Regions from separate parts of the Ideonella azotifigens genome, predicted to be linked through region 1. Evidence: predicted binding sites of a transcription regulator. Region 1 holds the regulator's gene; each other region holds the start of a gene.
What was found. The regulator FNR, encoded in region 1, switches genes on or off when oxygen is low (the NO sensors DNR and NnrR bind a similar motif). The targets are predictions, from matches to a motif close to TTGATNNNNATCAA.

Region 1 (4,163 bases):
GCACCAGCGGCAACATGGCAGCGGTCATCAGGCGCTCAAATCATCCTGGAGAAACGCTCGCGCTGGCGGTCGGTCTGCAGGTAGCGGTCGAAGACCATGGCCACTGCGCGCACCACGTACCAGCCGGTGGCGGTGACCTGCAAGGCATCCGGCTCGATCTCGACCAACCCTGCCTCGGCCAGCGGCGCCAGCTGCTGCAGCTCGGTGGCGAAGTAGCTGCGCATGTCCATCAGGTGAGCGAGTTCGATGGATTCGAAGTCGACCCGGCCCTGGCACATCAGCGCCATGATGACGGCGCGCCGCACCAGGTCGTCCCTCACCAGCGCCACGCCGCGCTGCACCGGCAGTTCGCCCTGGCGCAGCGCGTCGTAGTACTCGGGCAGGGTCTTGGCGTTCTGGTGGTAGCTCGCGCCCACGCGGCCGATGGCCGACACGCCCAGGCCGATCAGGTCGCAATCGGGCTGGGTGCTGTAGCCCTGGAAATTGCGGTGCAGCCGACCTTCGCGCTTGGCCACGGCAAGAGGATCGTCCGGCAGCGCGAAGTGGTCCATGCCCACATAGGTGTAGCCGCGACCCAGCAAGCCGGCGATGGCACCGCCCAGCATTTCCACACGTTGCGCGGCGCTGGGCAGCTGCAGGGTGTCGATGCGGCGCTGCGGCTTGAAGCGCTGCGGCAGGTGGGCATAGGCGTACAGCGCCAGGCGGTCCGGCCGCAGTTCGCCGATCTGCGCAATGGTGCGCGCGAAGCTGGCCGGCGTCTGCTGCGGCAGGCCGTAGATCAGGTCGGCATTGATGGAGGCGAAGCCCAGTTCGCGCGCGCTGACCATCAAGGCTTTCACGCTTTCGAACGGCTGCACGCGGTGCACCGCCTGCTGCACCTGCGGATCGAAGTCCTGCACGCCGAAGCTGATGCGGTTGAAGCCCAGTGTGCGCAGGTGGGCCAGGCGCTCGGCGCTGACGGTGCGCGGGTCGACCTCGATCGAGAGCTCCGCACCCTCGGTGAAGCCGAAGGCGGCGCGCAGCGAGGCCAGCAGGCGGCCCAGCTCCTCGTCGGACAGGAAGGTCGGCGAGCCGCCGCCCAGGTGCAGCTGCGAGACCAGCTGCGAAGCCGACGGGCCGTCGCCCAGTGCGGCGCGCACCAGGCCGATCTCGGTGTCCAGCGCCTGCAGGTATTCGGTGGCGCGCTCGTGGTGGCGGGTGATGACCTTGTTGCAGGCGCAGTAGTAGCAGACCGACTCGCAGAACGGGATGTGCACGTAGACCGACAGCGGCCCGCCCAGCGCCGCGCCGCCGCCGCGCAACGCCAGCGCTCGGCGGCACTCGGCCGGGCCGAAGGCTTCGACGAAGCGGTCTGCCGTGGGGTAGGAGGTGTAGCGCGGGCCGGGGGCGTCGAAGCGCCGCAGCAAGGCCTCGGGCAGCAGCGGCGACGCCTGCTCTGCGCCAGCGGAGGTCGACGAAAGGACTGTCATGCCCGGCATGCTGCCCGGCACCGGCCTTGGCCGGCTTGATCTGGCGCAAGCGCCCACAGCAGCCGGGCTTGAACAATCAGGTCCCGGACCTTTGTTGTCTCACATCAAGACTGCCCCGCCATGATTCCCCTGACCGATGCCTGCGCCGCCCAGGCCAAGCCCAATGTGGCCTGCTCACACTGCAATCTGCGCGAGCTGTGCCTGCCGGTGGGCATTCCGGACGACGAACTGCAACGCCTGGACGGCATGGTTGCCACCCGCCGCAGCGTGCGCCGCGGCCACACGCTGTTTCGCCACGGCGATCCGTTCGAAGCGGTCTACGCGGTGCGCACCGGCTTCTTCAAGACCCGCATCACGCCTGAAGACGGACGCGACCAGGTCACCGGCTTCCAGATGGCAGGCGAATTGCTGGGGCTGGACGGCATTGGCAACGACCACCATGCCTGCGACGCCGTGGCGCTGGAGGACTCTCAGGTCTGCGTGATTCCCTACAGCCAGCTCACGCAGCTCTCGCGCGAATTCCCCGGCCTGCAGCGCCAGTTCCACAAGATCATGAGCCGCGAGATCGTGCGCGACCATGGCGTGATGCTGCTGCTGGGCAGCATGCGAGCCGAAGAGCGCCTGGCAGTGTTCCTGCTGAACCTCTCGCAGCGGCTCAAGGCGCGCGGCTTCTCGCCCTCGTCACTTGTGCTGCGCATGACACGCGAGGAGATTGGCACCTACCTGGGCCTGAAGCTGGAGACCGTGAGCCGCTGCTTCTCGAAGTTCCAGGAAGACGGCGTGCTGGCGGTACGCCAGCGGCAGATCGACGTGCTGGACCCCGAGGCCTTGCAGCGCCTGGTAAACAACGCGCACGGCTGATCCAGCCGAGCCGCGGCGGTGCCACCCCCCTGCGTGACACGCTCCGCGGCGCCAGCGGTCATTCGGGCGCCGCCTCGCGCTCGCGCCGCAAGCCGCCCACCAGCCACAAAGTAGCGGCCGACGAAATGGCGGTCGTGACCCAGAAGACCAGGAATGCCAGCGAACAGATGGCGTTGCGCGACCATTCGGATTCGCCGCTGCCTGGCAGGTCGTGCACGCTGCCGGGGTCCACGAAGGCGAACATCAGGCCGGCGAGCAGGCCCGCCATCACGAATGCAGGCCAGAGCACCAGCAGCAGCCTGCTGCGAAGCCTGGGCCGGAAAGCGACGGTGCGCTCCTCCGGCTCGTCTTCCTCAACGGCGTGCGGGGCTGGCAGCATGATTGCGCGCCTGCATGGCATCGGTCGTGGCCCCCTGCTCTGCGCTGCCCGCCTCCAGCAGCGGCCGGTCCCGGCCGTGCAGCGCCAGGCCGAAGGTGGCGAAGCTCGCCACCACCACGAGGGCGGGGCCGCCAAACACCATCCAGGCAGTGGGCACCCGCCACCAGGGCAAGGTCGGTTGAAACTGTTCGATGGGCCTTGCCTTCATGGCTTGTCTCCTTGTTGGCGGAATCAGCGGGGGATCACAAACGAGGACTTTTCGCTCACCGCGGCACCCGCGGCGCCCAGCGGCGACACCTCGAAACGGATCGGGTGGGCGCCCGGTTTCAAGGCCGCCGCCTGCTCGGGCGGCACCCGCACCGCGAGCGTCACCCAGCGGGCTTCGGCAGGCAGCAGGCTGACCTCCGGGCTGCCGGACAGCACAGCGCCGGGAATGCCCTGCACTGCCACGTGATAGCGCTGTGGCTGCTCGGTGGCATTCATCAACTGCAGCCGGAAGACGTTCTCGACCAGGCCGTCTTCAACGATGCGCGCCAGCGTGGCGCGGTCGCGCACCACGTCCACCTTCAGCGTGCGGCGCAGACTGAGGCTGGTGACAAACGCGACGGCGATGACGATCAGCACCGCGCCATAGATCAGCACCCGGGGCCGCAGCAGGTGCGGCAGGTCAAGCGCTGGCTTGGGCGGCTTGGTGAGGTCCGGATGCGGTTCCTGCCGGGCCAGCGCATTCTGCGTGGCATAGCGGATCAGGCCGCGCGGATAGTGCATCTTGTCCATCACACCGTCGCAGGCGTCGATGCAGGCGGTGCAGGCGATGCATTCGTACTGCAGCCCCTCGCGGATGTCGATGCCGGCCGGGCAGACCTGCACGCACAGGCTGCAGTCGATGCACTGGCCCAGGCCGGCGCTCGCCAGGTCGGTGCCGCGGGCGCGCGTGCCGCGTGGGTCGCCGCGAGCGCTGTCGTAGCTGACGATCAGCGTGTCCTTGTCAAACATCGCGCTCTGGAAGCGCGCGTACGGGCACATGTACTGGCAGACCTGCTCGCGCAGGAAACCAGCGTTGCCGTAGGTGGCCAGGCCGTAGAAATTGACCCAGAACCATTCCCAGGGGCCGAAGTCCAGCGTGAAGGCCTCGGTCCACAGGCTGTGGATCGGCGTGAAATAGCCCACGAAGGTGAAGCCTGTCCACAGGCCCAGCAGCACCCACACCACGTGCTTGCCGCCCTTGCGCCAGAGCTTGTTCAGCGTCCATGGGCCGGCGTCCAGCTTCATGCGGGCGCCGCGTTCGCCCTCGAAGCGGCGCTCTATCCACAGGAAGATCTCGGTGTAGACCGTCTGCGGGCAGGCATAGCCGCACCACAGGCGGCCGCCCACGGTGGTGAAGAAGAACAGCCCGTAGGCGCTGAGCACCAACAGGCCGGTGAGGTAGATGAAGTCCTGCGGGTACAGGACCA
Region 2 (4,163 bases), on a different contig from region 1:
GGCCTCGAACACCGCTTCCAGCTGGCCGGGCTGCTGCACGTCCAGCGGCAACATCAGCGCCGCGTTCAGCGCCTGGGCCAGCGGTTCGACGTGCGGACGGGCCTTGTCGTTGAGCCAGGTCAGCGCCAGTTCGGCGCCGGCCGCCTGGAAGGCCTGCGCGCAGCCCCAGGCAATGCTCTGTGCGTTGGCGATGCCCACCACCAGGCCTTTCTTGCCGCTCAGGTCGATGACCATGTCAGCGCACCATCACGTAGCTGCCGGGCGCATCGGCCAGCGCGCCCTTGTGGCGGCCACCCATGTGCGGCGGCTTGACCGGGGCGCCGGAATGCGCCGCCAGCCAAGCCTGCCAGGCCGGCCACCACGAGCCTTCGTGCTGCGGCGCCGCCGCCAGCCAGTCGTCGGCCGTCAAGCTCGGGCCTTCGGCAGGACGGGTCAGCAACTGATGGCGGCGATGGCCGGCGCCCGGCGGGTTGACGATGCCCGCGTTGTGGCCGCCGCTGGTCAGCGCGAAAGTGATCTCGGCCGGGCACAGGTGGTGCAGCTTGTAGACCGAGCGCCACGGCGCGACATGGTCGGTCAGCGTGCCCACCATGAACACCGGCAGCCGCAGGTCGGCCAGCGAGACGGGGTGGCCGTCGACCATGAAACGGCCTTCGGCCAGGTCGTTCTTCAGGAACAGCTGGCGCAGGTACTGCGAGTGCATGCGGGCCGGCATGCGGGTCGCATCCGCGTTCCAGGCCATCAGGTCGTTCATGGTCGCGCGCTGGCCCAGCAGGTATTCGTTGATCAGGCGCGACCACAGCAGGTCGTTGGAGCGCAGCATCTGGAAGGCGCCGGCCATCTGGCTGGCCTTGAGGTAGCCGGTGCGCGCCATCTGCGCTTCCAGCAGGCTGACCTGGTTCTCGTCGATGAACAGGCCCAGCTCGCCGGGTTCGTGGAAATCGGTCTGGGCGGCGAACAGCGTCATCGAAGCCAGCGCCTCCGGCTCGGTGCGCGCGAGTGCGGCGGCGGCCATGCTCAGCAGCGTGCCGCCCAGGCAGTAGCCCACGGCATGCACCGGCTGCTTGGGCACGATGTCTCGCACGGCGGCGAGCGCGGCGGCTACGCCCAGCGAGAGGTAATCGTCCATGCCGAGTTCGCGGTCCTCGGCCTGCGGGTTTTTCCACGAGATGCAGAACACCGTGCGGCCCTGGTCGACCAGGAACTTGATCAGCGAGTTGTGCGGTGACAGGTCCAGGATGTAGTACTTCATGATCCAGGCCGGCACGATCAGCACAGGCTCCGGATGCACCGTGGGCGTGCTGGGGGCGTACTGGATCAGCTCCATCAGCCGGTTCTTCAGCACGACCTTGCCGGGGGTGACGGCCAGGTTGCGGCCGACCTGGAAGGGTTCGGTGCCGGCCGGCGGCGCGTGCACCGCCTCGCGCTGCAGGTCTTCCACGGCGTTCAGGAAGCCACGCGCCAGGTTGGCGCCCAGCTGGGCCTGGGTGCGCTCGAGCACCACCGGGTTGGTGAGCAACTGGTTGCCGGGCGAGGCCAGGTCCAGCAGCTGGCGCGCGCCAAAGGCCACCAGGTCCTGGTGATGCTTTTCCACGCCCCACACGCCTTGCGTGGCCGCGGCCCACCACTGCTCGGTCAGCAGGAAGGACTGGTGCATCAGGTTGAACGGCCAGCGCTGCCACTCGGGGGCCTCGAAGCGGCGGTCGTGCGCCGGCGGAGCCACGCAGCAGCCCTCGGCCGGCGCGCGGCCGGCGGCAGCGCCACAGGCCAGCGCGTAGTGGGTCCATTGCTGGGCCTGCTGCCAGGCCAGGCTGCCCAGGTCGGCGCGCTTGCCGGGCGAGGCGGCCAGGTGCAGCGACCAGTCCAGCCAGGCCAGCAGCGGCGAGGCCAGCGAAAGCGAAGCGCTGCCACGGGCCAGCGCGGCATGCACCAGCGGGTCGATGCGCTCGGCAAGGCTGGGGAGTTCGGGGCGGGCGAGGGGGGCGGGCGTCGGCATGGCGGTGTCCTGCAGGGGACCGGGATGGCGCCACTGTAGGAAGCCGCGGGGCCGCCCCTCTTGAGGCAGATCAAGCGAGTGACCGACTGGTCAGTCTCCAATGCCGTGGCAGGACACAACACCAGGAGACATGCACATGCCAGCCCCCATTCCCTTGCAGGCCTGCGTGGCGCCTGCCCCCGCGCCACAGCGGCGCCGCGAGCCGCCCGAGGTGCGAGTGCAGCAGATCCTCGATGCGGCGCTGCTGGCCTTTGCCGAGCGCGGTTTCGCGGCCACGCGCATGGACGACATCGCCGCGCTGTGCGGGCTGTCCAAGGGCGGGCTCTACGGCCACTTCAAGGGCAAGGACGAGCTGTTCGAAGCACTGATCGGCCGCCACCTGCAAGTCCCCGATCCGGGCTCAGCAGAGCAGCCGCCGCCCACCGCGCTGCGGCCACTGGTGGAGTGGTTGGTCGGCCGCATGTACCAGCGCATGGGCGATCCCGGCACCACGGCGATGCTGCGCCTGCTGATCGCCGAAGGCCGGCGCGTGCCCGAATTGGTAGCGCGCTGGCGCTCCCAGGTGCTGGAGCCCCATTGGCAGTTGCTCAGTGCGATCCTGGCCGAGGCGGCGGCGCAGAGCGGTGCACCGTCCGGCGTGCGGACCGAAGTGCTGGTACGCGAACCGCGGCTGATCCTCGCGCCCGCCGTGTTGCTGATGCTGACGCAGCTGATTTTCGGCGAGCACGATGCGGCAGACGCCGAGCGCATGCGCAGCGCCCACGTGAACATGCTGTGCGAGTGGCTGGCGCCCGCATCAGCCTGAGGTTTCGCGCACGGCCCGTGCCAGCAGCCGGACCTGGCGGTCCATGGCCTGCGCCCTGACATGGCCGTAGCCGAGCACCAGGCCGTTCAGCGGCCCGTGCGGGCAGCCGGGGACCTGGTGCTGGCTCAGGGGCCGAGCCACCACGCCAAGGACAGCGGCACGTGCGCTGGCCTGCACGTCGACCACGCCTTGCGGCAGCGTGATGCACAGGTGCAGGCCCGCGCCGTGGCCGACCGGCACGACGCTCTCGCCGAATTCCTGCTGCAGCGCGGCCAGCAGCGCCTCGCGGCGCTCGCGGTAGAGGCGGCGCATGCGGCGCAGGTGGGCCAGGTAGGCGCCGCTGTGAAGCAGGGCGGCCAGCGCGCGCTGCTCGGGCATGCGGCCGCGCGGCTGCAGCCGGCTCATGGCCTCGGCAAACGGCGCCACCATGCCGGCCGGCACGACGATGTAGCCGGTGCGCAGCGCCGGCAACAGCGTCTTGCTGAAGGTGCCGAGGTAAAACACCGGCGCGGCCGGCTCCAGGCCTTGCAGCGCGTGCAGCGGCGCCTCGGTGTGGCGGAACTCGCTGTCGTAGTCGTCTTCCAGGATCCAGCTGCCATGGCGCCGGGCATTGGCGATCAGCGCGAGCCGGCGCGGCAGGCTGAGCACCGAGCCCAGCGGGTATTGGTGCGAGGGCGTGAGGTAGACCAGCTTCGGCGGATGGCGCCAGTCGGCGTCGGTGAGGCGCAGGCCTTCGCCGTCGACCGGCTTGCCGACCACCTTCAGCAGCGCGGACTGGCAGGCCGTGAGCGCACCGCCGTAGCCGGGGTCTTCCAGCCAGGCGGTGTCGCCGGCATCGGCCAGCACGCTGGCGCAGAGCTGCAGGCTTTGCTGGGTGCCGTCGGTGATGAACAGCTGCGCGGCGCTGCAGCGCAAGCCGCGGTTGGCGCGCAGGTGCTGGGCCAGCGCGTCACGCAGCGAGGCGTCGCCCTGCACGCCGGCGTAGCCCAGGTCGGGCGGGCTGGCGTCGCGCCAGGCCCGGTCCAGCAGGCGGCGCCACAGTGCCAGCGGGAAGGACGGCAGGTCCGGCAGGCCGGGCACGAAGGCACGGTCCAGGCCGGGGGTGACGAAGTACGAACCGTCCACCCCGTCCAGCGGCTCGCTCAGCGACAGCGCGCGGCGGGACAACGGCAGCGCGAGTGTTTCCTCGGCCCGCGGCTGCACCGGCAGCGGCGCCACGCGTGTGCGCCGGCCTTCGGTTCGCACCAGCGCTTCGGCGGCCAGTTGCTCGTAGGCGTACAGCACCATGTTGCGGGCCACGCCGAGGTCGGCCGCGAGCTGGCGGCTGGGAGGCAGCGCGGCGCCCGCGGCGAGCTGGCCGTC
Region 3 (4,163 bases), 120 kb from region 1:
GCCGCATAGTTCGCCAGCCAGGCGCCTGCGGTGTGCACAGCCTCCGAGCGCAGCGGGTTGGACGGGCCGAAGTGGTCGGCCGGCGCGGTCAGCTTGTAGCCCAGGTCGCCATAGGCCACGAACAGGCCACCGGCCGCGAACAGCAGCAGGCTGGCCAGGCCGGCCACCGTGCCGAAACGGCGTGCGCGCACATGCACCGGACCGGGCTCGACCTTGATCGTCAGCCAGGCGCTGCCGTGCAGCACCAGCATCGCCACCGAAAGCAAACCGCACAGCAGCGAAAACGGCGTGAACAGCGCAAAGAAGCTGCCTTCGTAGAACGAACGCAAGTCCGAATCGAGCCGGAACGGCACGCCCAGCAGCACATTGCCCACCGCCACGCCAAAGACCAGCGCCGGCACCAGGCCACCGACGAACAGCGCCCAGTCCCAGCGGGTGCGCCAGGCGGTGTCTTCATGCTTGGAGCGGTACTTGAAGCCGACCGGCCGCAGGATCAGCGCGGCCAGCACCACGAACATCGCCAGGTAGAAGCCGGAGAAGCTCACTGCATAGACAAACGGCCAGGCCGCGAAGATCGCGCCGCCGCCCAGGATGAACCACACCTGATGGCCCTCCCAATGCGGGCCCACCGAGTTGATGACCATGCGGCGCTCGACGTCGGTCTTGCCGACAAAGGGCAGCAGCGCGCCGACGCCGAGGTCGTAGCCGTCGGTCAGCGCGAAGCCGATCAGCAGCACGCCCAGCAGCGCCCACCAGATGAAGCGCAGGGTTTCGTAGTCGAAGAAAGCCATGATGTTGTTGTCCTTCTTGTGGGCTCAGGCGGCAACGGGTGAACTGGCCGGCACCGGGCCGGGCGCGGGCTGCTGCTCGTCGTGATGGTCGTACGGGCCCTTGCGGATGGCCGAGAGCATCAGCCGGACCTCGATCACGGCCAGCGTGCCGTACAGCGAGGTGAAGCCGATGATGGTGATCCACAGCGAGGTGCGGCTCAGCGACGAAGCGGCCAGGAAGGTGGGCAGCACGCCATCAATCGCCCACGGTTGGCGGCCCATTTCGGCCACCACCCAGCCCAGCTCGGCTGCCAGCCAGGGCAGCGGAATGGCCAGCACGGCCAGCTTCCAGAACCATCGCGCCTGGCCATGCAGGCGCAGCGAGCACAGCACGAAGGCGGTGGCGAACAGCGCAATCATCGCGAAGCCGATGAAGGCCATGATGCGGAAGCTCCAGAACATCACCGGCACGCTGGGCACGGTGTCCCAGGCGGTGGCAGCGATCTGCTGCGGCGTGGCCTCGCGTGGGTCGGCCAGCGTGCGCTTGAGCAGCAGCGCGTAGCCCATGTCGTGCTTGTGCTGCTCGAAGGCGGCGCGAGCCTGCGTGTTCTTCGGGTCCAGCTTGAGCTTTTCGACCGCGTCGTAAGCCACCACGCCGGAGCTGATGCGCTCCTGGGCGCGCAGCACCAGCTCCGACATGCCGGTCACCTGGCCATGCAGGCTGCGCGTGGCGATCAGGCCCAGCACCCAGGGGATCTCGACCGCATAGCGCGTGGTCCTGGCCTCGGTGTCCGGCAGGCCGAACAGCGTGAGGCCGGCCGGTGCCTTCTCGGTGTGCCAGGCGGCCTCGATGGCGGCCAGCTTCATCTTCTGGTTGTCGGTCAGCACATAGCCGCTTTCGTCGCCCAGCACCACAACCGACAGCGACGAGGCCAGGCCGAAGGCGGCGGCCACCGTCATCGAGCGGCGCGCCACTTCGGGGAAGCGGCCACGCAGCAGGTAGAAGCAGGAGATGCCCAGCACGAAGACCGAGGCGATCACGTAGCCAGCGCTCACCGTGTGCACGAACTTGGCCTGCGCAATCGGGTTGAACAGCACCGCGACGAAGTCGGTCACCTCCATGCGCATCGTCTCGGGGTTGAACTCGGCGCCAATCGGGTTCTGCATCCAGCCGTTGGCGATCAGGATCCACAGCGCCGACAGGTTGGTGCCCAGCGCGACCAGGAAGGTCACGACCAGGTGGCCGAGCTTGGACAGCCGGTCCCAGCCGAAGAACATCACGCCGACGAAGGTGGCTTCGAGGAAAAACGCCATCAGCCCCTCGATGGCCAGCGGGGCACCGAAGATGTCGCCCACGTAGTGCGAGAAGTAGGACCAGTTGGTGCCGAACTGGAACTCCATCGTCAGCCCGGTGGCCACGCCGAGCACGAAGTTGATGCCGAAGAGCTTGGCCCAGAAGCGGGTGATGGTGCGCCAGATGGGCCTGTCGGTCATCACATAGATCGCCTCCATGATGACCAGCATGAAGGACAGCCCCAGCGTGAGCGGAACAAAGAGGAAGTGGTACAGCGCGGTGAGTGCGAACTGCAAGCGCGAAAGATCGATGACGCCTGAATCCATGACGGGTTCTCTTCTTTTGAGCGAACGAAATAGGAGGGTTAACCCCAGGGCGTACAGCGTATCCATCGTACTGGCGATGCGCTTGATCCAAATCATGCGAAGGGAGGAGGCGATATAGGATCGTGGTGAACATGGTTTCATCCCCTCTTTCCATGCTCTCCGACCTGGCAGAGCAACAACTGCAGGCCCACGCCCGGGCCGCCCCCGGCAGGCATGCCGCGAGTGCCTGCCTGGTGCTGGACGCCGTGGCCGGCATCGGCTTCGCAGCCGGCCTGGCCGGTGCCGTGGCCGCGCTGGCAGCGCAACAGCCGCCCTGGGGCTGGCTGGCACTGCTGGTGCTGGCGGCAGGGCTGCGCGGGCTGCTGGGGCGAAAGGCCGCACTGTCGGGGCAACAGGCGGCGTTGGCCGTCAAGCGAAGCTGGCGCGCCCGCCTGGTTCAGGCCGCGCTGGGCGGAGCTGCAGGGACCGCCGCCGCGCGGCGGCAGGACACGGCCGGCGGCGAGGCCGGCCCCGCCCGGCTGGTCAGCCTGGCTGCCGAAGAGATCGAGGCCCTGGAGGCCTGGGTGGCCCGCTTTCTGCCGGCCCGGCAGGCCGCCACGCTGGCACCGCTGCTGGTGCTGGCCGCGGTGGCCATCGCCAGCCCGGTGACGGCCGCGATCCTGGCCGCCACGCTGCTGCCTTTCATCGTGCTGATGGCGTTTGCAGGCCGGGCCTCGGCTGCTGAGTCGCATCGCCAACTGGCCGCGCTGGCCCGGCTCTCGGGCCTGCTGGCCGACCGCGTGCGCGCGCTGCCGGTGGTGCTGGCGATGCGGGCCGAAGGGCGCGAGCGCGCCCGCCTGGCAACGGCCGCCGAAGACGTGGCGCAGCGCACGCTGCGGGTGCTGCGGCTGGCCTTCCTGTCCTCTGCGGTGCTGGAGTTCTTCGCCGCCTTGTGCGTGGCGCTGGTGGCCGTGTATTGCGGCTTTGGCCTGCTGGGGCTGCTGCCCTTCCCCGCACCGGAACGCTTTGCGCTGGGCCCGGCGTTTTTCGTGCTGGCGCTGGCGCCGGAGTTCTACCTGCCGATGCGCCGCCTGGCCGCGGCCTATCACGACCGGCAGGCCGCGCAGGCGGCGGCCGAGCGTCTTCTGGCTTGCGAGAGCGCCGCCACGCCGGCGCTGAAGTCTGCTGCAGCAGCCAGCTTCCAGAGCCCGCCCAGCCTGTGTTTCCAGAACGTCAGCCTGTCCCACGGCGACACGCCAGCCGTGCTGCAAAAGCTGAGCTTCGATCTGCCCGCCGGCCAGAGCCTGGCGCTGATGGGCCCGTCCGGCAGCGGAAAGACCACCGTGCTGCGCGCACTGCTGGGCCTGGCGCAGGTCCGCGAAGGCAGCATCCTGCTCAACGGCCTGCCGCTGGCCGCCGCGGGCTCGCTCGCAGCTTGCGCGGTGTGGATCGGCCAGCAGCCGCTGATCGTGCCGGGCACGCTGCGCGAGAACCTGTTGCTTGCGGCGCCAGAAGCCTCGGCGCAGGCGCTGGCCGAAGCAATCGAGCGGTCCGGCCTGCAAGCCATGCTGGCCGGCCGCCCGCTGGGGCTGGACACGCTGCTGGACGCACGCGGCGGCGGTCTCTCCGGCGGCGAGCGGCGGCGCCTGGCGCTGGCTCGGGCGCTGCTGAAGCCCGGCGCATGGCTGTGGCTGCTGGACGAGCCCACGGCCCACCTGGACGCCGAGGCCGAAGCCGCGCTGGTCGACACGCTGGCCCGCGCCTGCGAAGGCCGCACCACCTTGATCGCCACCC

Region 2: LRH25_RS07295 (PHA/PHB synthase family protein) is a predicted target of FNR. The motif match lies at 2,057-2,070, and genes of this name have one in related genera.
Region 3: cydD (thiol reductant ABC exporter subunit CydD) is a predicted target of FNR. The motif match lies at 2,473-2,486, and genes of this name have one in related genera.

What each region holds. Positions count from the first base shown of each region.
Region 1 covers NZ_JAJNKD010000004.1:423,364-427,526, forward strand. The annotation lists gene LRH25_RS12380 (sulfite exporter TauE/SafE family protein) at 1-28, opposite strand, end outside; gene hemN (oxygen-independent coproporphyrinogen III oxidase) at 36-1,469, opposite strand; gene fnr (fumarate/nitrate reduction transcriptional regulator Fnr) at 1,590-2,330, shown strand; gene LRH25_RS12395 (hypothetical protein) at 2,389-2,709, opposite strand; gene LRH25_RS12400 (hypothetical protein) at 2,684-2,917, opposite strand; gene ccoG (cytochrome c oxidase accessory protein CcoG) at 2,941-4,163, opposite strand, start outside.
Region 2 covers NZ_JAJNKD010000002.1:577,662-581,824, reverse strand. The annotation lists gene fabI (enoyl-ACP reductase FabI) at 1-234, opposite strand, end outside; gene LRH25_RS07295 (PHA/PHB synthase family protein) at 236-1,996, opposite strand; gene LRH25_RS07290 (TetR/AcrR family transcriptional regulator) at 2,133-2,801, shown strand; gene pdxR (MocR-like pyridoxine biosynthesis transcription factor PdxR) at 2,793-4,163, opposite strand, start outside.
Region 3 covers NZ_JAJNKD010000004.1:300,144-304,306, forward strand. The annotation lists gene cydB (cytochrome d ubiquinol oxidase subunit II) at 1-791, opposite strand, end outside; gene LRH25_RS11880 (cytochrome ubiquinol oxidase subunit I) at 816-2,390, opposite strand; gene cydD (thiol reductant ABC exporter subunit CydD) at 2,543-4,163, shown strand, end outside.